2 linked regions of the Prochlorococcus marinus CUG1416 genome follow. The protein of the gene in region 2 binds, or shares a complex with, the protein of the main gene of each other region. Links are inferred from orthologs where the notes say so. Each region holds a gene or a part of one and is shown on either strand. Other genes may lie near its edges.

Region 1 (15,440 bases), on a different replicon or contig from region 2:
AGTTCCAAACTACAAATTATTGATCAAAAAGATCAACAATTAATCATTTCAAATTTACTTGAAACTTTCTATGAATTAAAAAAACTTAAAAATAAAAAAATAAATTTATCTCAAATAATTGAACTATGGAATGATGCAAAAAAGTTTAAAGAAGATTGCTTAGTTGCCTTTAGATTAGGATTTTTAAGTTTAGCAGAAAGAGCTTATGCCGAAGAACTTACCTGGGCTTGCGCACAAGAAATTTCTAATAACCTGAATAATGATGAAATCAATCACCCTGATTTAGCTGAAATTACAGAAACTCTTGCGTCAACTTATTATGCAAATATATCAATCTTTAAATCTATTCCAGATAGCTGGGCAATCAATCAGATATTTCCAATTTTACCAATACATAGGCACTTAGAAGAGCCTTTCTGCAAAGGCAACTTTGCAGATTTAACTTGTGATTCAGATGGGAAACTAAATAATTTTATTGATGATGGAAAAATTAAATCATTACTAAATTTACATAAGCCAGAGCAAGATAAAGATTATCTAATTGGAATTTTTATGACTGGAGCCTATCAAGAAGCATTAGGAAACTTGCACAATTTGTTTGGCAGTACAAACGTTGTTCATATAGATATAAATCAAGATAATTCATATAAGGTCAAAAATATTATTAAAGAGGACAGTAAATCTGAAATTTTACAATTATTAGATTACAGTTCAGCTTCTTTGGTTGAATCTATAAGAATTAATACTGAATCAGCAATTGATCAACAAAAATTAACTATTGAAGAAGCAAGGAAATTAATGGATCAAATCGAAATTAGTCTCAGAAAAAGTAGTTATTTATCAGAATGACTATCTAATGTTTTTTGCAAAAGATTTTTAGCATAATCTATAGCATCACTTAACTTATCAATATCTTTGGCACCTGCTTGAGCAAAGTTAGGCTTTCCTCCTCCACCTCCCGAACAAATTCTTGCGATATCATTAATTAATTTACCTGCATGCAATCCTATTTTTACTGCATCATCCCCTAAAGAAACTACAAATAACAACTTTCTATTGTCTGGATTTGGTATTCCTCCAAGAATAACTATTGCTTTATTTCCCAAATGAGATGTTAAATTAAGTGCTGCAGATTGCAAAGAATTCCCATCTAAGCCATCAATCTGATTTACTAAAATTGAAAAAGAATTTACTATTTCTGCAGATGATTTCATAGAAGAGTATTTAAAATATGCAATTTCATCTTTCATTTTTTGTATCTCTTTATTCTTATTAATAAGCTCTGCTTGCAAATTATTAACCCTTTCAAAAAGTTGATTAGGATTTGCTTTTAACAAATCACTTAGTTGATTTACTAAAGCATTTCTATCACTGAAATAGTCTAATGCTGATTGGCCTGATAATGCTTCGATTCTTCTTACTCCGGCTGAGATTCCTTCCTCACTAATTATTTTGAAAGAACCTAATTCAGATGTAGTTTTAACATGTGTGCCACCACAAAGTTCCATTGAAACTCCTGGCACATTAACAACGCGCACTTCATCATCATATTTTTCTCCAAACATGGCCACTGCACCCTTTTCAAGAGCCTCACTCTTAGACATATTTTTTATTTCTAGGATATGATTTTCCATAATCCAAGAGTTAACTAAAGTCTCAATCTTAGAAATTTGATCTTTAGAAATAGGATTTGAAGAATTAAAGTCAAATCTTAATTTATTAAAGGCTACTAATGAACCTTTTTGTCCAACACTTTCATTAACGATTGATTTAAGAGCAGATTGCAATAAATGGGTAGCTGTATGATTTGCAGCAGCCTTAGCTCTATTAGAGGGTTTAACATTAGTCTTAACTTTTTGTCCAATAGTTAATATTCCTTTTTTGATAGTTCCATAATGTAAAAAAACATTTTTCTTTCGAATAACATTATCAACCAAGACCTCTACATCTTTTGAAAATATCGTTCCAATATCACCAACTTGACCGCCAGATTCTCCATAAAAAGTTGTCTGATCAAGAACAATTAAAACTTTCTGACCTTTACTTGCTTGCTTAACTAATGTTGAATCCAAGAATATACCCTTTATTTCAGCTTCCGAAAGAAGTGAATCATAACCATTAAAAACAGTTTTGTTAAAAAGATCTATTTCTCGCTCTAATGATCCCTCTAATGTCAAATCAATATTAGTTGAAGCAGCTTTAGCTCTCTCTTTTTGTGCATTCATTTCTTCTTCAAAACCCTTTACATCTACACTGATACTATTTTCTTCAGCAATTTCTACAGTAAGTTCTAGAGGAAATCCATAAGTATCATAAAGTTCAAAAGCTTTAAAACCAGAAATCAATTTCTGCCCTGAAGAAATTAACTCATCTAGCAATTTCTCTCCTCTTTCAAGAGTTTCCCTAAATCTTACTTCTTCAATTTTTATCTCATTCAAAATTAAATCACTATTATTTTTTAAATCGGGATAATTATTTTGCATTAGATTGATCCCGACAGTAGCAATATGAGGTAAAAATTCATTTGTTATGCCTAATAACCTCCCATGTCTGACCATTCTTCTAATAAGCCGTCTCAGTATATATCCCCTGCCGAGATTACTTGCTGCTACTCCATCAGAAATTAAATGAATAACAGCTCTTGTATGATCTCCAATAATTTTTAAAGAAATTTTGTTTTTATCATCTGAAGAAAAATAATCAATATTTGCAATCTCACAAATTTTTTGAATGATAGGAAAAATTAAATCTGTCTCATAATTATTTTGCTTTTTTTGCAATATTTGAGCCATCCTTTCAAGGCCCATTCCTGTATCAATATTTTTAAATTTTAAATCTGTCAATTTTCCATTAGGATCACGATTATATTGCATAAAAACAAGATTATAAAATTCAATAAAACGATCTCCATCTTCTAAATCAATATTCTGCAGACCTTTTTCAGGATGAAAATCATAATAAAGTTCTGAACAAGGTCCACATGGACCTGTTTTACCAGATGACCAAAAATTATCTTTCTCACCTAGTTTCACTATCCTATCTGGATGAATACCAATTTGATCTCTCCAAATTTTTGCAGACTCTCCGTCTTCGTTAAAAACACTCACAATTATATTTTCAACAGAAAGTTGATAAACATTAGTAACTAATTCCCAAGCCCACTGAATAGCCTCTCGTTTAAAATAATCTCCAAAAGAGAAATTACCAAGCATTTCAAAAAAAGTGTGGTGTCTAGCTGTAACTCCAACGTTTTCTATATCGTTTGTTCTGATGCACTTTTGGCTAGATGTAGCCCTTTTTGATGGTCTTTCTTTTAAACCTAAAAAAACTGGTTTAAAAGGTAGCATTCCAGCAATTGTGAGCATAACCGTAGGGTCATCTGGAATCAAAGATGCACTTGGAATGATTTTATGTAATTTTTCACTGTAAAATTTTAAAAAAGCATTTCTTATCTCATCTCCAGTAACTATTTTTTTAATCAGTTGAGATGTCATTTATCCAGAATAAGAAGAATAAAAATTCAAGAAAAGCGTAATTTCGGTTATTTCGCAAAAATGATCACGCGGATCTATATTCTATATAACTAAAGTTATTTTATAAAGCGAATTATTCTATGATAGCCTCTGCCCAGACAAGTAATTCTAAATTGGCACAAATAAATAACAAGTTGACAGTTCAATCTCAAAACTTCACTGATGATTCTTGTGCCATAAGATCTTTGGATTGGGATCGCAGTAGATTTGATATTGAATTTGGTTTAAGAAATGGAACTACTTACAATAGTTTTATTATTAGAGGCGAAAAAATAGCAATTATTGATACAAGTCATGCAAAGTTCGAAGAATTATGGTTTGAAGAATTACTGAAAAAGGTAAATCCGCAAGAAGTTGATTATCTAATTACAAGCCATACAGAACCTGATCATTCTGGTTTAATAGGTAATCTTATAGAATTAAACCAAAATATCACAATAGTTGGATCAAAATTAGCCCTTAAATTTATTGAAGACCAAATACATATTCCCTTTAAGCGTCTAGAGGTTAAGAGTGGAGAGTTTTTAAATCTCGGAACTAATCCTAAGAGTGGTTTAGAACATAATATTGAATTTATAAGTGCACCAAATTTACATTGGCCAGATACCATATTTTCATATGATCACAGCACACATGTTCTCTATACATGCGATGCATTTGGACTCCATTATTGTTCTGAAGAATTTTTTGACACTGATCAAAAAGAAATATACGATGATTTCCGTTTTTATTACGATTGCCTTATGGGTCCAAACGCTAGAAGCGTTCTGCAGGCAATTAAAAGAATAGATAAGCTACCTGAATTAAAAACAATAGCTGTTGGTCATGGGCCTTTGCTCCATAATCAGGTCAATTTTTGGAAAGGAAAATATCTAGAATGGAGTAGCAATAAAAGCAAAGGTAATGATTTTGTGTCAGTCTGCTATATAAGTGACTATGGTTATTGTGATCGACTAAGTCAAGCGATATCTCATGGAATAAGTAAAGCAGATGCACAGGTTCAATTAATTGATTTAAGATCTTCTGACCCGCAAGAATTAACAAGTTTAATTTCCGAATCAAAAGCATTAGTCATTCCCACATGGCCAGTTGACTCAGATAATGAATTAAAAGAATCCCTCGGTACTTTATTTGCAGCACTAAAACCGAAACAATTTACTGCTGTCTATGATGCATTTGGTGGAAATGATGAACCAATAGATTCCTTAGCAAATAAATTAAGAGAACTTGGTCAAAAAGAAGCTTTCTCCCCTTTAAGAGTTAAAAATATTCCAGATCCCATTGTTTATCAACAATTCGAAGAAGCTGGAACTGACTTGGGTCAATTGATCAATAAAAAGAAGAATATTGCCTCTATGAAGAGCCTTGATTCAAATTTAGATAAAGCGTTAGGTAGATTAAGTGGAGGATTATATGTAGTTACAGCGAGCCAAGGGGAAGGTTCCACATTTAGACAAAGTGCAATGGTCGCAAGTTGGGTTAGTCAAGCAAGCTTTTCTCCACCTGGTATTACAGTTGCAGTAGCAAAAGATAGAGCTATTGAATCATATATGCAAGTTGGGAATGGTTTTGTTGTGAATATCTTGAGAGAAGATAACTATCAAAAAATGTTCAGACATTTTTTAAAAAGATTTGCCCCTGGAGCTGATAGATTTGCAGATGTAGATGTAATTAGCAACATCGCTGAAGGAGGACCAGTTCTCTCAGATTCACTCGCCTTTTTAGATTGTAAAGTTAGTTCCAGAATGGAGACTCCAGACCATTGGATAATTTACGGAATTGTTGAAAACGGTAATGTTTCTGACTTATCATGCAAGACAGCAGTGCATCATAGAAAAGTTGCTAATCACTATTAGAAAATAAGTCTTTAAAATGTCAGATATAAATATAGGCCAACTTGCAGAAAATCAAAACTTATCAGCATTTGAAATTACCGAAAATTTTTCTTGTGTAAGATTCTTAGACCAAAATAAAGAAAGATTTGAACTTGAATTTAACCTTGAAAAAGGAACTTCTTTTAATACTTTTTTCATTAGAAGTCATGAGGAACTTTTTGTTATTCATCCACCTGAGAAACAATATTTAAATTCATTTAATAAAGTAATTTCTAGGTTTTGCGATCAATTTAAATTAGATAAAATCAACTTCATTTCTGGTCATATTAATCCCCAAATTATTGAAACTATAAAAAATATAAGTACCCAATTTCAAAACACAACTATTACTTGCTCTAATCCAGGTTATAAACTTATTAGCGAACTTTGGAATCAAAGAAATCCTACCTTAGAAAACTTTATTGAAATTCAATTACCTGAAATAAACATAATCAAAAAAGAACTTAATTTAGAATTAGATAACATTTCACTAGAGTTAATTCCTATTCCAACAGCACGTTGGCCTGGTGGCCTAATAATTTATGAACGTAATCAAGAAATACTTCTTAGTGAAAAAATTTTCTCTGCACACATTGCGTCTAAATATTGGTCTGAAACAAATCGAGTTAGTACAGAAATTGATAGGAAACATTTTTATGATTGCTTGATGGCACCAATGTCTAATCAAGTGGTATCAATAACTGAAAAAATTGCAGATTATGACATTAAAACTATTGCACCATTACATGGTCCGGCGATCGAATATAGCTTAAAAAGCTTTTTAAATGACTATATTAGATGGGGAGAGAACCTCTCAACAAATAATCCTAAAATCGCTCTGATATATGCAAGTGCCTATGGAAATACAGCCTCAATAGGTGATGCATTGGCTAAAGGGATAAATAGAACCTCAGTAGAAGTTGAAAGTATTAATTGTGAATTTACACCTAATGATGTACTTGTAAAATCTATCCAAAATGCTGATGGATATTTAATAGGCTCACCCACATTGGGTGGTCACGCCCCAACTCCAATAGTTAGTGCATTAGGAACATTATTAGCAGAGGGTAATAGAGATAAGCCAGTTGGAATTTTTGGCAGTTTTGGCTGGAGCGGCGAAGCTATAGATTTACTTGAAACAAAATTAAAAGACGGTGGTTTTAAGTTTAGTTTTGACCCTATAAGGATTAAATTCAGTCCAAATAAACCAAAGATTAAAGAGTTAGAAGAAATAGGAACTCACTTTGGAAGAAAAATTATAAAAAAAGCAAAGAAAAAACCCAGAAAATCAGATACTGGAATGATTACAAGCAAAACGGATCCAAAGCTACAAGCTCTTGGAAGAGTAATTGGTTCACTTTGTGTACTTACAGCCTCTAAAGGCAAAGATGAGAATAATATTAAAGGAGCTATGCTTGCATCTTGGGTTAGTCAAGCAAGTTTTTCTCCGCCCGGGTTAAGTATTGCAGTAGCAAAAGATAGATCGGTAGAGTCTCTTCTGCAAATAGGAGATTCATTCGCATTAAATATTCTTAGTGAAAAAGATTTTAAAGAACCTTTGAAAAGATTCACAAAGCCCTTTGCACCTGGAGAAGATAGATTTGAAGGCATAAATATTGAATTAACTCCTAATGAACAGATAATCATTCCTGAATCGCTCGCATGGTTAGATGCTTCTGTCAAAGAGAGAATGGAATGTGGAGATCATTGGGTAATATACGCCGAAGTACTACACGGTAATATACTAAAATCCAATAGTCTAACGGCAGTTCATCACCGCAAAACAGGTGCTAACTATTAAATTTATGTATCTAATTTATGACTGAAACAAAAGACCTAATAATCATTACGGCTAGTTGTGGTAAAAATCTAGAACTTTCTGAAAAATTTCTTGAAAAAAGTAATGAACTTAAAATAAGGTCTGAAATTTTAGATCTTACCACTCTTGATATTCCATTATTTAATCCAAGAATTCACAGCAAAGAAAATATTCCAAGTGAAATAAAAGAATTAAAAAAAAAGCTTTTCGCAATAGAAAGGTGGGTGATTTGCGCTCCTGAATATAATGGATCTATACCTCCCATTCTCTCGAACTTCATAGCATGGCTCTCTATTTCGGGAGATGACTTTAGAAACTTATTTAATGGTCAACCAATTGCAATTGCAACATTTTCTGGTGGCATAGGGTTAGAACTGCTTACTTCATTACGCATTCAATTAGTGCATTTAGGAAGTCAAGTATTAGGCAGACAACTTTTGTCCTCATATAGTAAACCGATAGATACCAAAACTATTGAAGATATAATTCAAAGACTTTTACAAATGAAAAAATTAAAAACATAAACTTTAAAACCAAAAATTAATATCATTTTTTTTCATTCCAAACTTTTAAAATTTCTCTTGCCATAGGGAGTGCATGTACAGACCCTCCACCTGGAGTATTTTGTGCAAAAGCAACTACAACCAACTCACTCTTTTCCGAAGGAGTAAAGCAAACGAACCAAGCGTGATCTAAGCCACCTTCACCATCTTCAGCAGTTCCTGTTTTACCTGAAACTGGAGGTAAATTTGTAACTCCATAATTAATTGATACCCCCGTTCCAGACTCAACCACTTTTCTAAGGCCACTTTTTATCAATTGAATATTTTTTGGAGCAATGTCAATTTTAATACGTTTTTTATCTAAAAGACTTTCTCCATCTTTTTTAGTTAAATGGGGAGTAATTAGATAACCTCCATTAGCAATCGCTGCATATGCTCTAGCTATTTGAATTGGAGTTACTTGAACGACAAATTGTCCAATAGACATACTCGCAATATCTTCGGGAACCCAGGGAGTTCTACCTGGTTCTCCCCATCCTCTACCATCCTTAGCCCATTGACTATTAGCTACTAAGCCCATGTTTTCTTGTTCAGAAATTTCAATTCCGGATAAAGAATTGAAACCTAGCTTTTTTGAAACCTCATAAATTTCATCAACGCCTACACCATATCCGACTTGATAAAAAAAAGTATTGCTTGAAACTCTTAAAGCATCTTCATAACCTATTACACCAAAGCCTAAATCATTATGTTCTCTAAAACATTGACTACCATAAGTAATACATGGTTTTGTTTCTAGCATTGTATCAATAGGAAATTTTCCACTTTCTAAGCCCGCCAAAGCCGTTACAATTTTCCAAACACTTCCTGGATCATAAGCATTTAATGCTCTATTAAAAAGAGGTTTTTCAGAAGAATTAAATAGCTTATTATATTCTGTCTCAGGCTTAAAATCCTTTGAGAAAAAATTTAAGTCAAAGGTAGGTTTACTTGCCATTGCTCTTATTGCACCATCTCTTGGATCCATCACTATTATCGCTCCAGCTTTTTTGTCTCGCAGTGCTTCCTCCGCAACTAATTGCAAGTTCATATCAATAGTTAATTCAATATCATTACCTTGCCTTGAAGGTTTAATACCCAATGATCTTTGAAATTTGCCTAAAGAATTTACTTCAACCATTTCTCCACCCCATTCACCTCTTATAAAATCTTCATAAACATATTCAATTCCAGTTCTCCCAATTAAGTCATTTAATTTATAACCCTTCTTAGATAAAAAGTTATATTCTGATTCAGTGATTGGCTGACTATAACCAATTACATGAGCAGCAACAGATTGATAGGGATAATTTCTAATTAATTTCGTCGCGATTTCAAAACTAAATAAATTATCATCATTTTCCTTGAATTTGATTAATTGATCAACATTCAAGTCATCAAGAATAGTTACTGAAAGTTTTTGATTTTTTTTACCATCAAAATATTTTTTTTGAATTAAATTACTATCAAGATTTAACAAATCAGAAATACTTGATTTATGGTTTTCCCAACTACTTTCTTTAACAGATTGAGGCTTTATTATTAAAGAATATTTAACTCTACTATCTGCTAAAACATAACCATTTTTATCAAGTATTCTGCCCCGTATTGGTTGAGAAGCAATAAGTCTAATTCTGTTTTCATCAGACATTTTTTTAAAAGATTCATAATTTAAGAGTTGTAAAAAAATCAACCTTAATAAAATCAATAAAAAAGAAATAGAAGAAAAAATCAGTAAGACTAATGGTTGTCTTTTTAATGAAATAAGTTTTTTGTTAGAACTACTTTTTTTCAAAGATATTAAATTTATCTATATATTGTTTTCTCCAATAGAGTAATTGTTGTGCTTATCTCTTTAAGTCTAGTTATTAAATTTTGATAATCAATATCTTGATTATCATGAGTAAACTCATCATTTTGAATATCATTTGAAGTGTATTTTTGATTCATAAAAGTTATATTTTTAAAATTCATTGTTCTATATATTCCAATCTTAAATTAAAAAAAATTTTTATCAAAATAATATTAAGTTAGATACTGAAGAAATAAGATTAACAAATTAATTTAACTGCTCTAAATTTTGTTCAAAATAAGGATTACAACTATTTTTAGATATTCCTAAAGACCAGCCAATGAATGCTGAAATAATTATCGTGACGATTAATGGGAAAATCACTTGTTGAGTATTTTCAAGCATAAGCCATTCCCTCCAACTACTAAAAAACCTTTCTCTTTGAAATTTTCTTTTTTCATTTTCTAATAATCTTGCTTTTTTTGCGAAAGATTTTGTAACCCACTTTTCAAAAGGAATCTTTTTTATAATCGCCATTTTTCTCTCAACTTCTAGTAGCTGACCTGAACTAAGATAAGGGTGAAATGTACTTATCAATTCAAGAGTTTTTAAAAACATCTCAACAGTTGCATCTTTTATAAGCTTTTGCTCATTACTTAACTCAGTCCACTCTATTTCTGGATAAAAGCGATTTCTATTAGGTTGAATTTGATCCTCTGACATTTGACCGGGTTCTCTAAGCCATCTATTGGTATTTTCATCAAATCTACGCCAATACAAAAAAGGATTAATGAAAATTGTTTTACCAGATACTTTGACTACATCTTGTTGAAGATGATTAGTTATCTTTCTTTCAGAGTTTTTCGCTTTTATCAATAGTCTAAATTAATAATCTAATTAAAGATTATCTTTTATTCACTAATTTTCCAGAAATATCAAAAATATTTCCTATGAGTTTTAAGTTATTGATAACTGCCAACGCTTTTTTAAATAATTACAGTATTCACAATTTAATGAAGGTTTGGGGAAAATGTCGGATCGTAATAAATTGACTGTATCGATTATCTTATTTTCTACCCATGATGAAGAACAATTCAATCTAATTAAATGTGCATCAAAATTTAATTGATTATTAAAGGCCTCTTCATTTTTCTTTCCATTAAAATATAAAAGATAAGCTTCATTAGCAACTTGAAAACCGTTTTTTTTAAATAGCCACTGATACATTTCCAATTGTCTCTTATAAGCCTTTGCATATTCGTATTTATTAAAAGTCTCGGACCAATCAAAATTATTTCTAGATGTTGCTTTTACATCAACTATGATAAGCTCACCATTTTTTTTCTGCCAAATATCATCCACAGCTCCACCAAAATCATAATTATGTTCTATTGACTTATATCTTATACCTTGGAAATTACTTCTCCAACGTTCTAAATCTTTGTGTTTGAAAGGAATAGCATCAAGACCATGTTCAATAATTAAAGGATGAGGCTCCTGAATTCTTCTGTAATAATCAAATTCATTTTTACATAAATTATCTACAGCTATATTTAAGGTGAATGGTAATGATGGTGGTTTTATTTTATATTTTTTATCAAGTACGCAACATCTTGGGCAACTAAGATATTTTTCAACAGTAGTTCTACTTAATTTAATAATACCGCTCATCACTTTTTACATATCATCTTATAAAAAAAAGCTATTTTGAATAACTATGAAAATAGAAAATTTCTTTTGCTCATTCAAAATAATAGTGGTTAAAATCTAAATCGTTTGAAACTTTGATAAAAGATTATATTAATTTTAAAATGACAAATTTTATTTAAATTTAGCTTATTTTTTATCTTATTTAGATCCTTGACACGCAGAAAAGAGATAGTTATCTGAATCTAAGTACTTTAATAATCATGTTTCCAGAAGGAACTTTTATTAACGAAAAGAATGATAATCTCATAGTTTTCGAAAAAGACTTGAAAAATCCTGAATATGAAGGCTTTGTTTGCTTTTGGGAAATTAAAGATATTGAGTGTAAGCAGTTAAGATTTAAAAAAAGACTTAGTAAATTAAAAGCTTCTAAAAAGTATCATAATCTTTTAAGAGAGGGTTAGATTCTCCTTAAAACGGATAAACTAGTTGCATAGGAAAACATTAATAAATAAACTCCAATTATTCCCACTCAATAGTTCCTCAAAAAAGGTCAATAAAAAAGACAGTTATATCAATGGGTTTAAGTTAATTATAACACAAATTTTTCCACGTAAAACCTACGTTGAATCATCATTTTTTTATCAAATTCTTTAATTGTTCTAAATCACTAGAGTCTTTTAGTTTATGAATCATTCGATGACAATTTGAACATAAAACAGCAAAATCTTTCTTAGTTAATTTTCTAGTCTCACCCTTTTTTAATTCCGACATTGGAACTAAATGATGTGCTTCAATATATTCTTTACCGATATCTCCATAAATTTTTTGAAAATCAAAATTGCAACTTTGACAAACAAATCCAAGTTCTTTTTTAATTTTTTTTATTTGAGCACTGCTTGGTCTTTCAATTAAATAATGAACTTTTTTCTTATATGTTTCTTCAATAGTGATATTCTCATTTTGTTCTTCACCAATTAAAAAATTATCACTATCTCTACCCCCTCGAAAAAATAATGTTTCATAAGCATCAAGCATATTATGAAGATTACCCACTAACTCTTCTTCGCTTGGTAGGTCTGCAGCATCATATTCAATATGGTAAACATGACCACTCTTGTAATTTAAACGCCCATTAATTTCAATTTTTGGTTTAGATGAAGAAAAGAAACTTTTAAATTCAGAAATTTTCATACGCATTATCTCTGCCTGTTTATCTAAATTTTGATTTGAATCCTTCCCATACTCTTTCTCTGCTTCCTGAAAACTTTGCCCTAAACCTAATATGATTTTATTACTTGAATTTGGAATTAAATAAACAGGATAATAACCTTGACTTGCTTTATCCGTAATAGAACAATTATAAATTGCTACCCATGGAATATCTGCCCATCTTCCTCTACCAGCAGAACCTTCAACTTTATAATCTTCAAAATGATTTGGCAAAAGTGATTCTATTATTTTCCTACCGTCTTCCCTAATAGAAATCGCTAAAGGATGACCTTTATAAAAACTAGGGATACCATCTTTTAATCCTTGAGATGTATTTTTTAGGAATTCTCTTAGCATTTAAATCTAAAGGATACTAATCTGATGCTCACAGAATACCAAAATTACTCGTGAAACCCACGTGAAACCATTTTTTTTTAGTCTATAACTAGGTTTATGACCTACTTTTCATTCCCACTCAATAGTTCCAGGAGGTTTACTTGTAATATCATAAACAACTCTATTAACTGAAACTACTTCATTTACGATTCTATTTGAGATTCTCTCCAAAATTTGAAAAGGTATTTTTGACCAGTCTGCTGTCATACCATCTTCACTAGATACACAGCGTAAAACTATTGGCCATGCATAAGTTCTTTTATCACCCATAACTCCTACAGTTTTAACAGGTAACAATACTGCAAAAGCTTGCCAAATATCATTATAAAGTCCTGCTTTTTTAATTTCATCTCTCACTATCCAGTCTGCATCTCTTAAACAATCTAGTTTTTCATTGGTCACTTCACCCAAAATTCTTATTGCTAATCCTGGTCCTGGAAATGGATGTCTTTTGATGATTTCATCAGGCAAACCTAAAGCAGCTCCCAATTTTCGAACTTCATCTTTAAAAAGTTTTCTTAATGGTTCAACTAATTTAAACTGTAAATCTTTTGGTAATCCGCCCACATTGTGGTGACTCTTGATTTTGACCGCTATTCTCTCACCTGTCTTGGGATCAATATTAGTACCAGCACTTTCAATAACATCAGGATAGAGAGTACCTTGAGCTAAGTACTGAAAAGGTCCCAATCTATTACTTTCTTCTTCAAATACTCTAATAAATTCTTCGCCAATAATTTTCCTTTTTTGTTCTGGATCAGTAATCCCTTTTAATTTGGCAATGAACCTTTCCCTAGCATTAATATATTCAACCTTTATATGAAATTTCTTATCAAAAAAATTCATTAAAAATTCCGGTTCACCTTTTCTCATAAACCCTTGATCTATAAACATGCATGTAAGCTGATCTCCAATTGCTTTATTAAGTAGAAAAGCAAGAGTTGACGAATCAACTCCTCCTGACAAGGCAAGCAAAACTTTCTTATTACCAACTTGCTCTCTTATCCTGGGAATTGTCTCCTCTAAAAAAGTTTCGGTTGTCCAATCAACCGGACAACTAGAAATTTTATAGACAAAATTCTTAATTACCGTCATCCCGAACTCTGAATGAATAACTTCAGGATGAAATTGTACGCCAAATAATTTCTTTCTATCATTTGAAATTGCTGCATGGAGTGTATTCTCGGTATGAGCAATTTTATTGAATCCATCAGGCAAAAAGTTAATTGAATCGCCATGACTCATCCACATTATAGAGTTATCTTTTACATCAGAAAGGAGTTCAGATTCTAAATCTATATTTATTGGTGCTCTCCCATACTCAGCTTTTTTTGTGGCTGAAGTAACGGATCCTCCAAGTTCTTTAACCATTAATTGCATTCCATAGCATATGCCAAGAATAGGGATTCCTAAATCAAAAATTTTTTCATTGCATTTAGGCGCATTTTGGTCATATACAGAATTTGGCCCTCCACTCAAAATTATCCCTTTAGGATTAATATCATTAATTTCCTCAATTGAAATACAGTTACTTACTACAAGAGAATAAACATTAGTTTCTCTGATTCTTCTTGCAATCAATTCAGAATATTGAGATCCGAAATCTAAAATTAATATTGAAGGATCTCGTTCTTTTTTTAAAGATGTTTGACTCATGTATAAAAGTTAGCTCAATTTATTTACAAAAGCATAATCAACTAAAAATTCATCTTATTTAAAATAAGAAATATAATCATTACCGTTAGTACCCGACCACCTTATTTGCCTTTTTCTATCAAAAAGGATTGCTGCAATTTTCATATCTGTTTTTACATACCTATTAACATATGCAAAAGAACGCTTTTCAATCGTATTAGATAAATTGTGGAATAATTTTTCAGCTATATATTGATTAAATCTTTCAAGCACTAATAAGGCATCTTCAAGAGTATTTAAGGTAGACAAGTTAACTATTAATTCAGGTGGTAAATTTTCTTGAACGGCTAAATAAACAAGAATCTCGATTCTTCCATCAGCTATATGATTATGTGTATGAAAAATACCGCCTGCTAATTTAATTAATTTTCCGTGATAACCAAAAAGAATCACAGTTTTAACTTTTTTTATTGCAGCATCAACTATTAGCGGCCCTAACCAGTTACCAACTTTTATAATTGGCAACTTAACATTACAAGTTTTTGCCAAATTTAGGCCATTTTCACCAATAACAAAAACAACTTTCCCTTTAAAATCATTTTTAATTAACTTTGCTAGCTCCGTTTTAGCCTCTTCTAATTGATCAGGTGAAGCACTCGAATAAGTCTCAGCAGAAGTTCCAATAATAGATAATCCATCTACAATTCCAAATGACTTATTACTAGTTCTTTCCGCTAAAAACTCCCCATTTGGGAAAATAATTTCTAAATTTAAATTAAAACCTTCTGGAATAATATCCAATAAATTATCATATAAAAGTTCTTTAGCAAAATTAGAAATGCATATCTCTGATGTATTCTCTTTGATACCTACACCAGATCCTGCAATAATATTTATTGGATTTCTTTGAACAAGATTATTCAAAGAAATTTTTTCTAAAGAGGCTATTGTCCATATTTCTAAGTTTTGTGTAATGTCAAGATCTAATCC
Region 2 (15,256 bases):
TTGAAAAAGTTTCTCACTTAAATTTTTATGATGAGTTATTGAAACCTACAAAAATTTACAATAATGTGATTAACCAAATGTTATCTGAAAATATAGAAATTAAAGCAATGTCTCATATTACTGGAGGAGGAATTCCAGAAAATTTACCAAGATGTATGCCTTCTGATTTTATTCCTTATATCAATACCAGTTCTTGGGAAATACCTATTTTATTTAAATTCCTTAAAGAGAAAGGATCAATTCCTGAAAAAGATTTTTGGAATACTTTCAATCTTGGAGTCGGATTCTGTTTAATTATCGATAAACAATTTAAGGACGCGATATTAAGTATCTGTAAAGATCATGACATAGATAGTTGGGAAATTGGAAAGATAGTTCGAAAAAATGATTCAACAATTAGTGAATTTTTACCTGAAATTTTAACTTAATTTTTTTTTATACCCAAATGAAAAAGTTATGTGTAATATAATAAAATTACCACCGAGTTATATCGGAAGTTTAAGTATTAAGATTTAACCTTTAATTCAATGCCTTTTGCAAATAATCAAAGAATTACACGTAGACGTAGTTCAGCAGGTCCTACACCTCCAAAAAGACCAATAGGTAATAATTCTGAATTTAGTGGTAGACAGTCTCAAGGCCCAAGACCTACTTTCCTGACACTTAGGGATCATGGGAAGGTTTTTGTGGCTGATTTGCCTAATTTGTCAGATGGTCAATTAGCTCATATCAGTAAAGAAGCTAATGAAGTTTTAAATAGTTTGGAAAAAAGGCTTATTGATCTTGAAAATGAGCCTGATATTAGTAATCCTGAAAATGACACGCTTATAAAAGCCTCTACCAAAAGAGATGTCACACTTAGGTTTATCAAATCCATAGAAGAAGAACAAGAACATAGAAAGAATAATCCTGCGTTGAGAGATGCTGCTTCTGAATCGTTACCTAGAACTTTTCTCGAGGTCGCTAGACATAGATTGCCAGGAGCAACTTTTGATTCATTACTTCGAGAAGCTCTTGAAGCATGTGCAGTCGATGAGAGTATTGAAGAAAATCAAATTATTGAAGAGCCCAAAGAAACTGTAAAAGTTATGGATATACCCTCTTCAAGCACAAATGCTTCACTTGTTGTTAGTATCGATTCAAGTGATAACTCCAAGAATGGCTCTATTTGATTCAAAAAAAGAGTTAAAAAGTTTAAAGGTTCAAAATAGTTCAAAAATTAATCTTCCTTCAAATAAAGATGTTATTTTATGTAATCATTGCAAAAGGACAACATCAAATGGTGTTAGATGTTTAGGAATGTGTGTAGCAGATAATGATTACTAAAATCGTTCAAATATATATAGAAAATAATCTGTAGTAAACAAGTGAGATAATGAAATTATTAAAAATATTTTGGAATGAAAATTTGGTCAACTTGCCGGCCACGTGCAGACCAGTAATTCCACTAAATTGTCCCTAGAAAATGTATAACAGATATACAGAACTTAAGTTTCTAGAGGGGTTTATAGTGAACTTAGTATCAAAATTAAAGAAGGCGGCACCCAGATTCGAACTGGGGATAAAGGATTTGCAATCCTCTGCCTTACCACTTGGCCATGCCGCCGAAAAAGATTCAATTGAATCTAATAATGATCTTAACAGTAAGGTGACACATTCTATATTATTTATATGCAATGGCCATGGAGAAGATGTAATAGCATCAGAAATAATAAAAAGATTATTAAAAACAATAGAAAATAAAAATATCGAAGTTTTGCCTTTAGTAGGAAAAGGAGATGCATTTAATTCCATACAATCAACGAATTTTCGCAAAATAGGATATTTAAAAGAGCTGCCAAGTGGAGGTTTTAGTAATCAAAGTCTGAAGGGATTTTTGCTTGATTTGTTTGCAGGATTTTTAATTGATAATTTAAGAAATTTTTTAATTGTAAAACAAAAGTCAAAACATAACTACAAAATTATTGCTGTAGGAGATTTTCTACCATTACTTTACGCTTGGAGTTCAGAATGCGAATTCAGTTTTATTGGGACTCCCAAAAGTGACCATACTTGGAGTAGTGGACCAGGTTGGTCTTTAACCGATTTTTATCATAAGTCTAAAGGTTCTGAATGGGACCCATGGGAAATGTTTTTAATGACATCTCCAAGATGTAAAGATTTAATTATGAGAGATAAAATCACAGCTACGAATTTGAATAGAAAAAATATTAATGCAAAATATTTGGGTAATCCAATGATGGATTTTGTTAATACCAAAAATGAAAAGATATCAAATATTATTGCTTTCAAAAGGATAATTGTATTAATTGGAAGTAGATACCCAGAAGCATTGAAAAATCTTGAAAAATTTCTTGATTGTTTGCGAAAATTGGATTTATCTAAGGATGTGGTAATACTTTTGCCTTTGAGCATTAATGCTAATGTGATTCAAATTCAAAGTTATTTAAATAAATACGGTTTTGTAAAACAGACTAAAGTTAAATTCTTGATTGATGAAGATTCAGTATGGAAAAATAAAGAAAAATATATATTGATTGGAAAAGGTAAATTCAATTTATGGGCCAATATGGCAGATGTTGGCTTATCTAATGCCGGAACTGCTACAGAGCAAATTGCTGGTCTAGGAATTCCATCTCTTTCTCTTCCAGGATCTGGACCACAATTTACAAAATCATTTGCGAAAAGGCAATCAAGATTATTAGGAGGTAGCGTTATTGTATGCAAGAATAAAAAAATTCTTTTAAAACGTTTAAGTTTACTTTTGAGAGAAAAAGTTGATAGGTTAGAGCAAGCGAAAATTGGAAAAAAAAGAATGGGTGAATCTGGCGCAAGCAAGAAAATTGTAGATTCTATCAACTCTCATTTGTTATCTTAGTAAATGGCACTATCGTTGAAATTTTTTATGTATCCAATAAATGATCGGCAATATCTAACAATTTGTGCAGAGATTGCAAAGATTTTGAGTATAAGCTTATCTGCTGCTAAAAAGAAAGTTGAAATTAAGATTGCGAAAGAAGGCTCCAAAACTATTCAAGAAAAAATACAAGTTGCGCAAAATCTCTTAGAAATTTGTAAAAAAAATGAAGGAGATAAATCAAGTTCTTCAAGAATACTTGATAAGCTTATGGAAACTCTTAAAAATGAAGATAATTTTTTAACTGAAGATTGATTTTTAATGTTCAAAGATATTTGAAAATTTTAGTATGTCTAAATCAGCATGCACAGGAACTGTTTTGAAACATTTTTGAGCTAACTCATATCTATTTTCTCTCTCTAAGATAACTTTTAATTTATTCATCGCTTCAATTAAATATCTAACATCATTTGCTGCATAATCTAATTGATTTTTTGTTAAATCTTTGTTACTCCCCCAATCACTGCTTTGTGAACTTTTGTCTAATTCTATCCCTAATAATTCATTGATTAAATCTTTTAAGCCGTGTTTATTTGTATATGTTCTTGCTAACTTACTAGCAATTTTTGTACAAAAAATATTTTTTGTATTAATTCCAAGATTGCACTTTAGCGCTGCTACATCAAATCTTGCATAGTGAAAGATTTTAGTAATTTTTTCATCTTCAAGAAGTGCTTTTAAATTAGGAGAAGAAGATGTATTTAGTTCGATTTTTATACAGGATGTTCTTTTAAATTCATTGCATATTTGTACTAAACATAATCTATCTCTTCCATGAATTAACCCCATTGCTTCAGTGTCAATAGCTAGGTAAGATGATTTTTTATAAAGATTATATAAATCTGCTGTTAAATCACTATAAAGAAAATCAATATTTTTTTTTTCACTAGTCATATTTATAAAATATTTAAAGTTATTTAAGATTTGCCAAATTTATAAGAGTTTTTATTTAATTAAATTTTCTCTTACCTAATATATTTATTTTACAGAATAAATCTAAAAAATTATAATATGATGTAACTTTAATTTTTATTCACGAGTTACTATAAAAAATTAACTTAATGTCCTATTCCTTAAATTCAACATTATTGCTGACAATTCTTCTTGCTATAGGATTATTTTTTTTTCTTAGAGCTTCAAGTAAAGATAGAACAACCATTGTTGAGATTTCATCTTCTCAACAGCCAGTTAAGGTTTTAAATGGTTTATGTGAATGGCTTAATTTAAGGGGATGGAAGCAAACCGGAGGAGATTTTGAACAAAGAATTTTAATATTTAAAGGTCAAGTTGTTTCTAGTAAATCTTTAGCAATTTTTTTAGGTTTTCTTGGCGGTTTTGGTTCTTGCGCTTTGGGTTTAGTAATTATTCAAATATATCCTGAATTAGGTTGGTGGCCTATTCTTTTAGGATTAATTGGGGGTCCTTTGTCTGGTATGGTTTATTTTAAAAAATCAGCAAGAGAAGAAAAATTTGAATTAAGGTTGATTAACGAAAATGATAATGATTCAACTTTCATGAGATTAAGAGCGCATAGGGATGAATTAATCTCTTTAGAAAATGAACTTGGAGAAAAACTTCAATTAAAAAGCGATGGTTCTTTATTCAAAACTCCTATTTAAGGTTAGTTCAAAAGTTATTTGATAATTTTTAATCAAAGATATTATTCTCCATACAGAATTTTTCTAAATTTTTATCATTTAACCAATCTTGGGGTTTGGTAAAAATTGATGTGAGAAATTCCTCTCTAGAACCCTTTTTAGCTTTATATCCATACTCCCATCTAGCTAAAGGCGGCAATGACATTAATATAGATTCAGTTCTACCGTTTGTTTGTAATCCAAAAATTGTCCCTCTATCCCAAACTAAATTGAATTCGACATATCTACCTCTTCGATATAGCTGGAATTCTCTTTCCTTCGATGTATATGTTTGAGTGGCTCTCTTTTCAATAATGGGCAGATATGAAGGGAGAAATGCCTGCCCACAGTTTTCTGCTAAAGAAAATAAATCATCCCAATTTAAATTAGATATACCAATATTTTGTGAAGCTTTTGATGCCTTCCCATTTTGATTATTTCCTCTATAGATATTGCCTGAACCATCTTGATAATCATAAAAAATACCTCCTATTCCTCTAGATTCATTTCTGTGCTTCAAGAAGAAATATTCATCACACCATGGTTTGAATACCTTATGTAAATTTTGATCAACTTTTTCGCAAGCTTTTTTATGCTCTTTATGAAAATTTCTCACATCAGAAAGATAAGGATAAAAAGGGGTTAAGTCTGCACCTCCGCCAAACCACCAAACAGGACCAGCTTCGAAATACCTATAATTCAGATGAACTGTTGGAATATAAGGATTCTTAGGGTGCAATACCATAGAAGTTCCTGTCGCAAACCATTCATGACCCTTAGCTTCGGGTCTCTGAGAGATTATTGATTGAGGTAATTCTTTCCCCTGTACTTCAGAGAAATTTACTCCTGCCTGCTCAAAAATAGAACCGTTTTTCAATACTCTCGACCTTCCACCACCACCTTCGTCTCTTAGCCAGGATTCTTCGGTGAATTTCGCTTTACCATCTACATTTTCAAGGCCTGAACAAATTTTGTCTTGTAGAGTTAATAAGAGATTTTTAGTTTTCTCTCTCGAGTTTTTAGGAGGTTCTTTGAGCATGTATTTAGTAAATCTTGAAGAAAAAAAATTTTTGGTTAATTATAAGTTTCCCTTTATAATTTCTCTTAAGGGGGGCTTATTTCCTATTATTTGATAGTTCGACATAGTTCTTAATCTTTTAAACTGTCGACTACCTTGTTAAAATATTTAAAAATTTAATGACCACGATAGAAGATGCGAATTTTGCTTTACAAAAGGTTCTAGATGCTGGATCAAAGAAAAATGTAATTGAATTAGCTTGGATTAGAAACGTAAGAGTAACTATACCAAGAGTAATCGTAACACTATCATTACCTTCATTCGCAACTTCTCAGAGAGATAGAATTGTCAATGAGGTTCGCAAAATACTACTGGATTTTGAAGATATTGATGATGTTCAAATAGAGATAGATAATAATCTTGCCAAATCAGAATCTAAAACTGAAAGTAATGGTCCTGAGTTGCAACAGATTGACGGTATTCGACATATCATCGCTGTTAGCAGTGGTAAAGGTGGAGTTGGGAAAAGTACTATCGCAGTTAATCTTGCTTGTTCTTTAGCTAAATTAGGATTAAAAACTGGTTTACTCGATGCGGATATCTATGGACCCAATACTCCCTCAATGATGGGAGTGACTGAACAGAATCCAAAGGTTACAGAAGGTAGTGGTAATGATCAAAGGTTAATACCAATAAATAAATATGGAATTTCATTAGTATCTATGGGTTTCCTTATAGAAGAAGGTCAGCCAGTTATATGGAGAGGGCCAATGCTAAATAGCATTATCCGTCAATTTCTTTACCAAGTTGAATGGAATAATCTAGATTTTCTGGTTATTGACTTGCCTCCAGGAACAGGTGATGCTCAAATTTCCCTTTCTCAATCTGTGCCTATTGCTGGAGCTATTGTGGTTACTACTCCACAACAAGTATCTTTGCAAGATGCAAGGAGGGGATTAGCAATGTTTAAACAACTTGGAGTGCCTTTATTGGGAATAGTAGAAAATATGTCAGTATTTATTCCGCCAGATATGCCAAGTAAAAAATATGAAATTTTTGGTAAAGGTGGTGGACAAATATTAGCTAAAGAAAATGATTTACCGTTATTAGCACAAATTCCTATTGAAATTCCTCTTGTTGATGAAAGCAATAAAGGAATACCAATCTCAATAAGCCAGCCAAATAAAGAAAGTTCTATTGAATTTAGTAATTTAGCTCAATTAATTAAAAATAAATTTGTTAATTAACAATTAATGTTTAGAGGAATTTCTTTATTAAGTAAGAGAGGGGTTTTTCAAAAAAAAGATAAGTTTAGTAGAGGATTTTTATTCTCCCCACTACTTTTGATCCCTCTTTTTTTAGTTATTATTTCGGGTTTTTTAATAAAAAGTATTCAGGGAGATTTTTTAGTATCTAATTATTTAAGTCACATCCTAACTGGTTTTTTAGGTTATTTTTTGGCATTTTCCATTTCTTATATACCATTAGAGAGACTTAGAAAGTATTTGATACCATTTTATTTATGTACTTTAATATCCTTATTTCTAATTTATTTTTTGGGGATAACAGTTTCTGGAGCTCAAAGATGGCTAAACTTGGGAATTTTTTCCTTTCAGCCTTCAGAAGTCGCTAAATTGAGCACGGTATTAACTCTGGCTTTAGTTCTAGATAAAAAAATAATTTCAACAATAAAAGATTTAGTATTGCCCTTATTAGTAGTTATTGTTCCTTGGTTATTAATTTTTTTTCAGCCTGACTTAGGAACCTCTTTAGTTTTATTAGTTTTGACAGGTGTGATGCTCTATTGGTCGCAAATGCCCATAGAGTGGATTTTGATATTAGTCTTCTGTATTGTAACTTCTATATTCTATTTAACCTTACCAAATGTTCTTATTTTCTGGATTCCATTTATAGGATATCTTGCTTATAGATCCTCGAAAAAGAAAATTATTTTTTCTGTTCTTGCTATTTCCATTCATTTATTGGTGGCGAAATCGACACCAATTTTGTGGCAATATGGCCTAAAAGAATATCAAAAAGATAGATTGGTTTTATTTTTAGATCCCAATAGAGATCCTTTAGGTGGTGGATACCATTTATTACAGAGTAAAATTGCAATTGGATCTGGAGGATTTTTTGGGACTGGTTTGTTACAAGGTAAGCTGACTAATTTGCAATTTATACCAGAGCAACATACTGATTTTATATTCAGTGCTTTAGGCGAAGAGTTGGGTTTTTTAGGATGCATAATAGTTTTATTTTTGTTCTTTTTTTTGATTCAAAAGATTATTAAAATTGCAACAAGTGCTAGAAGTGACTTTGAATCTCTAATTGTTATTGGCATAGCCGCAACTTTCTTATTCCAAATTATTATTAACTTATTTATGACCATTGGATTAGGACCAGTCACTGGAATACCTCTTCCTTTTATGAGCTATGGTAGAACATCTTTGGTGATTAATTTTATATCTATTGGATTCGTATTATCTATACTGAAACGCTCTAGATCATTAAGAAATTGATGAAATCAAAAATTACTATAAAAAAAATTCAAGACCTTTTAATTAAAGGATTTCAAACTATAAATGTCGATGATGATACCTCTAGAAGAATGTGGTGGGCCTCTTTAGAAGTAATTCAAAAAGAGTTTCTTTCTCAGAATTGTCAACAGGGAGGTATTTGGGTTGCCTCTCCTTTGCCAGCTCTAAATGATAAAAAATTTTTTAATCAACTTCATGGCTGGTTGTGGTCACCAGAGGGTTTTCCATATTTTCAAAAAGATAATGCAGGTTTTTTACCAGGTAATAACCAAGCCAAGGTAAAAAAAGATTTTGATTTCATTAGTAATTACAAAGTCTTAAATCTCAGTCAAAAAGATGGATATGAACCTTTTTTGATGATAATTACCCCAAATTTTCAATGTATATTATCAATCGTAGGAGAAAAAGATAAGAAAATCCTATTAATGAAATGTGATGAAGAAAGCTTAAAAATTTCAATTGAATTAATGCATGCGAAATTAAAGCAAGAAAATTATGAGGAAGGAGTTAAATTTCGTAATGCAATCAATAATTTAGGTAATCTTAATATTAATAATCATTTTGAGAAAAATTTTTGGCCAATATTATCGGCAAAATTGGCAAATTTGGGACCAAACCATAACATAAAGAATTCTGAAAGAAACGATAAAAAAAATGTACAAATAACCGAAGCAAAATTGTTAAGTGCCATTTCTCATGAAGTAAGAACCCCCTTAGCCACTATAAGAACATTAATAAGTTCTACTTTAAAGAAATACAATATGGATGAATCAATGAGAAATCGTTTAATTCAAATAGATAATGAATGTAATGAACAAATTGATAGGTTCGGTTTAATCTTTAATGCGGCAGAATTGGTAAGTAATGAAGTTCCTTCATTAAATAACTTGGCAAAAATTAATTTAGCCGAAATTTTTAAAAAACTTGCTCCTGTATGGAATCAACAATTAAATCGACGTGGTATTTCTTTAAAGATCGACATTCCCAGTCAACTCCCCCAAATCTTAAGTGATTCTGAAAAATTAGAATTAATGTTAAGAGGTTTAATTGATAAAAATACTAGAGGGTTGAAAGAGGGTAGTACATTAATTTTAGAATTAAGACCAGCTGGCCAAAAGCTCAAACTTCAACTAAAAGTACAAAAATTAGATAATAAGAAAAAAGAAAGACCAAGAAGAGAAGATGGTTCTGATTTAGGTCCTGTTTTAAATTGGAACCCTCAAACAGGTAGTTTACAACTCAGTCAAAATGCTACTCAAAAGTTGTTAGCTAGTTTAGGAGGCCATGTCACGCAAAGGCGTGATACGGGTTTGACAGTATTTTTCCCGATTTCAGATTCAAATTAAAACGAGAAACAAGTTTTACATTTATTAAATAATGTAGAAACTTTTCTATAAATTTTGAATTTTGTAAAATATGAATGCTAATTTCTTATTATAAATAACTCAAAATCTAGGATGACTGAAACTTTAGTTGGTCAATTTCCAAAGCATATAGGAAGTACTGGGGGTTTATTAAACTCAGCAGAAACCGAAGAAAAATATGCGATTGTATGGAATAGTTCAAAAGAACAAGCATTTGAATTACCCACCGGTGGTGCAGCTATTATGCATGAAGGTGATAATTTAATGTATTTTGCAAGAAAAGAACAATGCCTTGCACTAGGTACACAATTAAGAGCTTTTAAACCAAGAATTGAGGACTTTAAAATCTATAGAGTGTTCCCAAGTGGTGATACTGAATTCTTACATCCAAAAGATGGTGTGTTCCCTGAGAAAGTTAATGAGGGCAGAGAAAAAGTTGGCCATAACTCAAGGAGAATAGGTGAAAACCCTAATCCAGCTGGGTTGAAATTTACAACTAAGAATACTTTTGATTAAATACCTCAAAGTTGATATAAAAGAAGAATATAATTATAATTTGGGTTGACATTATTAGTATGATCAGCTCACAGAAAGATAGTTTTTACAAGTCTCACAAAGAAGGTAAGAATTTTATACCTATCACTCAAACATGGCCGGCAGATTTAGAGACTCCATTGTCGACGTGGTTAAAATTATCTGAAAAAGATTCGCATGGTGTTTTTCTTGAATCTGTTGAAGGTGGGGAAAGTTTGGGTAGATGGAGTATTGTTGCTACTAAGCCTCTTTGGGAAGCCGTTTGTTATGGAAAAGAAATAGTTAAAACCTGGAATAATGGAAAAACTGAAATATATAAAGGAGATCCCTTTAATATTTTAAGAACTTGGACAAAGGAATATAAGTCATCTATGCTTGATGACTTTCCATCAATTGGACAGTTATATGGTTCCTGGGGTTATGAATTAATTAATCGAATAGAACCAAGTGTCCCAATAAATGAAATAGAAGAAAATAATATACCTTATGGCTCCTGGATGTTTTTTGATCAGTTAGTTGTTTTTGATCAAACAAAAAGATGTATTACCGCAGTAGTTTATGCAAACACAACTGCTTCAAAAGATCTTTCTATTGAAGCAGTTTATCTAAACTCAATCTCTAAAATTAAGAAAACTAGAGATTTAATGAAAGTTCCTCTGAAAGAAAAAGAGTTTTTAGAGTGGAATGAAAATGAGAATTTGAATTTAGATATTAAAAGTAATTGGAAGAAAAAAGATTTTGAGGATGCAGTTCTCTTGGCAAAAGAATATATAAGAAAAGGAGATATCTTTCAAATCGTTATAAGTCAGAGATTTCATACTAAAGTCAATAATGATCCCTTTAATTTATACAGAAGCTTAAGGATGGTTAATCCATCTCCATATATGTCATTTTTTGATTTTGGCTCATGGTATCTGATAGGTTCTAGTCCTGAAGTTATGGTTAAAGCTGAAAAGAATAAACAAAGTCAGATTGTTGCAAGCTTAAGACCAATAGCTGGTACAAGACCTAGAGGCAATGATCCTCAACAAGATCTGGAATTAGAAAAGGATTTATTAAAAGATCCAAAAGAAATAGCAGAGCATGTAATGCTTATAGATCTTGGGAGAAATGATCTTGGAAGAGTTTGTGAAATTGGTACTGTGGAGGTCAGAGATTTAATGGTTATTGAAAAATATTCACATGTTATGCATATAGTCAGTGAAGTTGAGGGAATCTTAAAAAACAATACTGATGTATGGGATTTGTTAAAGGCATGTTTCCCAGCTGGAACAGTTACTGGGGCACCAAAAATAAGAGCTATGCAATTGATTAAACACTTTGAAAAAGATGCTAGAGGACCTTATGCTGGTGTTTATGGATCGATTGATATTAATGGTGCTTTAAATACAGCAATTACAATAAGAACTATGATAGTTAAACCCTCAAAAGATGGAAAATATGAGGTATCAGTACAAGCAGGTGCTGGAATAGTTGCTGATTCTTCTCCTGAGAATGAATATCAAGAAACAATTAATAAAGCTAAGGGGATACTAAAAGCATTAGCTTGTTTGGATAAATAAATGAGTAACGTGAATCTTTATAAAGGTTTTGAAGTGGAACTTTTTACAGGTTCTTTTGATTCTCATATTGGTGTTTCAGCTGATATTGAAAAAAATTTTTCTAATTTTGTGAAAGAGCCAGATAATAGAAATGTTGAATACATAACAACTCCTGAAAAAGACTATAAGTTTTTATACGAGAAATTAATAACTCCAAGAAAAAAATTAAGACATTGGTTAAATAATAAAGGTTTAACAATCATTCCTTCATCTACGCTTTGTTTTAAACACGATATTCAATTTCAAAGATCTGATATTGATAATGTTTATCATCAATTTATACAAGATAATTATGGAATCTCTATTGCAACTTCAAGTGTCCACATAAATATAGGAATAGATGACTTAGATAAGCTTTTTGCTGCTATAAGACTTATAAGATCTGAGGCTGCTTTATATCTAGCAATAAGTGCTAGTTCGCCTTTTTTAAACAATAAAATTACTGAAAATCACTCCCAGAGATGGATTCAGTTTCCTAAAACACCAAGTAAGGTACCTTTTTTTCAAAATCATGATTCCTATATCGATTGGATCGAAGAAAATATAGCTAATAAAAACATGCAAAATATCAGGCATTTTTGGTCTTCAATTCGACCAAATGGTCCCCAAAGGCCTTTAATTCTTGATCGTTTGGAATTAAGAATTTGTGATTTTGTTCACGATATTAATTTGCTATTAGGGATAACGGCTATGCTAGAACTCAGGATTTTAAATCTTTTTGAAAATATAAATACTTTAGACCCTTTGAATGCAAGTATTTTTTCTAATGATGAATTATCAGCAATATGTGACCAAAATGAAATTAATGCTGCTAAAGATAGTCTGAATTCAGAGTTAATTCACTGGCAAGATGGCAAAAAAGTTGTTTGTAGAGAATGGATTCAAAACTTATTATCAGATTTATCAACCAGCGCAGAAAAATTTAATATGAAACATCTTTTGAAACCTATTTATAAAGTTCTTGAAGAAGGGAATCAATCTATGAAATGGATAAATCAATATGAAAAAGGTTTTTCTATTGAGCAAATAATGAAAATTTCTATCGATGATATGATCAAGAATGAAGACAAGAGTATTTGATTATTTAAACAAACATTTGATCTGAATATTTTTACTTGTGACATAATAATTATATGGAATCTTTTCAACAGATTAAAAATAATAATGTGGATCTGATCAGTAACAATGATCCACTTGATAAAAATCGTCTTTTAATAGAGGATTTATGGGAATCTGTGCTTAGGGAAGAATGCCCAGATGATCAGGCAGACAGATTGATACAGCTTAAAGAATTAAGTTATTCAAAACAAATTGATGGTGATAGTTCAAAAACTTTTAAAAATGAAATAGTTGATATTGTGAATTCTATGGATTTAGCAGAATCCATTGCAGCAGCAAGGGCTTTTTCATTATATTTTCAACTAGTGAATATTTTGGAACAAAGAGTTGAGGAAGATAGATATATTCAAAGCTTTACAAATAAGAATGTTCAAAAATCGCCCGATAATCTTGATCCTTTTGCCCCAGCATTGGCTAGGCAAAATGCTCCAGTAACTTTTAGAGAATTATTTTATAGGCTTAGAACATTAAATGTACCTCCAGGAAAATTAGAGGAGTTATTGCAGGAAATGGATATTCGTTTAGTTTTTACTGCACATCCGACTGAGATAGTAAGACATACGATTAGACATAAGCAAACTAGAGTTGCAAATTTATTGAAAACAATACAGGTTGAGCAATTTTTAACTAGCGAAGCAAAAAATTCTCTCAAAATCCAATTAAAAGAAGAAGTAAGACTTTGGTGGAGAACTGATGAATTGCATCAATTTAAACCTTCAGTTTTAGATGAAGTAGATTATGCCTTGCATTATTTTCAGCAAGTTTTATTTAATGCAATGCCTCAATTGAGAGGCAGAATCGCTGAAGCGCTCACCGAGAACTATCCAGATGTTCAGATGCCCCCAGAATCTTTTTGTAACTTCGGTTCTTGGGTCGGCTCCGATAGGGATGGTAATCCATCGGTCACTCCTGAGATAACATGGAGAACTGCTTGCTACCAAAGACAGTTGATGTTGGAAAGATATATTATTTCAGTATCTAATCTTAGAGATCAATTAAGTGTCTCAATGCAATGGAGTCAAGTGAGTTCTTCTCTATTAGAGTCATTAGAAACAGATAGGGTTAAGTTTCCAGAAATCTATGAAGCTAGGGCTACAAGATACAGATCAGAACCTTACCGACTGAAATTGAGTTATATTTTAGAAAAATTAAGGTTAACACAAGAAAGAAATAATTTATTATCTGATAGTGGGTGGAAATTTGACTTAGAGGGAGAGATGGATACTAAAAATATAGATAAAGTTGAAAACTTATATTACAAATCAGTAAACGAATTTACATATGATCTTGAACTAATTAAAAATAGCCTGATTAGTACGGATTTAACTTGTGAAGCTGTAAATACTTTACTTACTCAGGTTCATATTTTTGGATTTTCTTTAGCAAGTTTAGATATTCGTCAAGAAAGTACAAGGCATAGTGACGCAATACAAGAGCTCACAAATTATCTTGACTTACCTGTACTATATGACCAAATGTCTGAGGAAGAGAAAATTAAATGGCTTGTGGACGAATTAAATACAAAAAGGCCTTTAATTCCTTATGAAGTTAACTGGACAAAAAATACAGAAGAAACATTCTCAGTTTTTAAAATGGTTAAGAGACTGCAGCAAGAATTTGGAAGTAGAATTTGTCATTCTTATGTAATTTCAATGAGTCATAGTGCATCTGATTTGCTTGAAGTGCTCTTATTGGCAAAAGAAATGGGACTTCTTGATCAAAATTCACAAAAGTCAAAATTATTAGTCGTTCCTCTTTTCGAAACTGTTGAAGACCTTAAAAGAGCACCTGAAGTAATGGAAAAGTTGTTTAAATTAGATTTTTACAGATTATTATTGCCAAAAGTTGGAGAATCATTTAAACCTCTTCAAGAATTAATGCTTGGATATTCTGATAGTAATAAAGATTCCGGGTTTGTTTCTAGTAATTGGGAAATTCATAGAGCCCAGATAGCTCTTCAAAATCTTGCAAGTAGAAATAATATATTGCTAAGACTATTTCATGGACGAGGCGGTTCTGTAGGTAGAGGGGGAGGACCAGCCTATCAGGCAATATTGGCGCAACCAAGCGGGACTTTAAAAGGGAGAATAAAAATAACAGAACAAGGTGAAGTTTTAGCTTCAAAATATAGTCTTCCTGAACTAGCTTTGTATAACCTTGAAACTGTCACTACAGCAGTTATTCAAAATAGTTTGGTCAATAATAGACTTGATGCTACTCCAGAATGGAATCAATTAATGTCTAGGCTGGCAGAAACATCAAGGGCTCACTATAGAAAATTAGTGCATGAGAATCCTGATTTGTTGAATTTCTTTCAAGAGGTCACGCCAATAGAAGAGATAAGTAAATTACAAATATCTAGCAGGCCTGCGAGAAGAAAGAAAGGTGCGAAAGATTTGTCAAGTTTAAGAGCTATTCCATGGGTATTTGGATGGACACAAAGTAGATTTCTTTTGCCAAGTTGGTTTGGAGTAGGTACTGCATTATCATCTGAATTAAATTCAGACCCACAACAAATTGAATTAT

Evidence for each region.
Region 1: the proteins of rodA (region 2) and mrdA are in contact, whole or in part, in a crystal structure (PDB 6PL5), measured with the Thermus thermophilus proteins. The link is inferred for Prochlorococcus marinus CUG1416 from one-to-one orthologs. Residues at the interface, in WP_223903423.1 of Thermus thermophilus: Phe161, Val165, Phe168, Val169, Leu172, Pro198, Tyr199, Glu202, Tyr211, Arg212, Asp213, Gln220, Val221, Gln223, Ser224, Ile226, Ala227, Ile228, Gly229, Ser230, Gly266, Phe267, Val270, Leu274, Tyr277, Gly278, Leu281, Phe285, Leu289, Arg297; in WP_223903432.1 of Thermus thermophilus: Arg4, Ile5, His6, Leu8, Ala9, Phe12, Ala15, Leu16, Leu19, Gly20, Arg22, Ala23, Trp24, Leu26, Gln27, Val28, Tyr31, Tyr34, Leu36, Leu43, Thr45, Asp47, Lys156, Gln157, Gly158, Ser160, Val184, Leu201, Glu202.

What each region holds. Positions count from the first base shown.
Region 1 is NZ_JAAORM010000001.1:33,794-49,233, reverse strand. Bases 7,169-10,160 are described here. They hold mrdA (penicillin-binding protein 2), read right to left. Parts: upstream 9,564-10,160; coding sequence 7,773-9,563; downstream 7,169-7,772. Other genes in these bases: HA146_RS00205 (hypothetical protein), read right to left, coding at 9,828-10,160; HA146_RS00210 (hypothetical protein), read right to left, coding at 9,575-9,742; HA146_RS00220 (NAD(P)H-dependent oxidoreductase), read left to right, coding at 7,226-7,750; HA146_RS00225 (diflavin flavoprotein), read left to right, coding at 7,169-7,208. Outside these bases: speA (biosynthetic arginine decarboxylase), read left to right, coding at 1-849; alaS (alanine--tRNA ligase), read right to left, coding at 834-3,494; HA146_RS00230 (diflavin flavoprotein), read left to right, coding at 3,614-5,389; more of HA146_RS00225, read left to right, coding at 5,406-7,168; more of HA146_RS00205, read right to left, coding at 10,161-10,436; HA146_RS00200 (PD-(D/E)XK nuclease family protein), read right to left, coding at 10,518-11,231; HA146_RS00195 (hypothetical protein), read left to right, coding at 11,471-11,671; HA146_RS00190 (MrcB family domain-containing protein), read right to left, coding at 11,841-12,776; guaA (glutamine-hydrolyzing GMP synthase), read right to left, coding at 12,885-14,471; cobalt-precorrin-5B (C(1))-methyltransferase CbiD, read right to left, coding at 14,526-15,440. UniProt on the Escherichia coli protein: Catalyzes cross-linking of the peptidoglycan cell wall. Responsible for the determination of the rod shape of the cell. Is probably required for lateral peptidoglycan synthesis and maintenance of the correct diameter during lateral and centripetal growth.
Region 2 is NZ_JAAORM010000005.1:451,914-467,169, reverse strand. Bases 6,152-8,959 are described here. They hold rodA (rod shape-determining protein RodA), read left to right. Parts: upstream 6,152-6,825; coding sequence 6,826-8,094; downstream 8,095-8,959. Other genes in these bases: HA146_RS08795 (sensor histidine kinase), read left to right, coding at 8,094-8,959; HA146_RS08805 (Mrp/NBP35 family ATP-binding protein), read left to right, coding at 6,152-6,819. Outside these bases: purM (phosphoribosylformylglycinamidine cyclo-ligase), read left to right, coding at 1-428; HA146_RS08845 (histidine phosphotransferase), read left to right, coding at 528-1,172; HA146_RS08840 (hypothetical protein), read left to right, coding at 1,159-1,326; HA146_RS08830 (lipid-A-disaccharide synthase-related protein), read left to right, coding at 1,649-2,878; HA146_RS08825 (hypothetical protein), read left to right, coding at 2,906-3,172; HA146_RS08820 (ribonuclease D), read right to left, coding at 3,176-3,811; HA146_RS08815 (cofactor assembly of complex C subunit B), read left to right, coding at 3,979-4,536; hemF (oxygen-dependent coproporphyrinogen oxidase), read right to left, coding at 4,565-5,593; more of HA146_RS08805, read left to right, coding at 5,752-6,151; more of HA146_RS08795, read left to right, coding at 8,960-9,458; HA146_RS08790 (photosystem I reaction center subunit II PsaD), read left to right, coding at 9,570-9,992; HA146_RS08785 (anthranilate synthase component I family protein), read left to right, coding at 10,052-11,572; gshA (glutamate--cysteine ligase), read left to right, coding at 11,573-12,691; ppc (phosphoenolpyruvate carboxylase), read left to right, coding at 12,745-15,256. UniProt on the Escherichia coli protein: Peptidoglycan polymerase that is essential for cell wall elongation. Also required for the maintenance of the rod cell shape. Functions probably in conjunction with the penicillin-binding protein 2 (mrdA).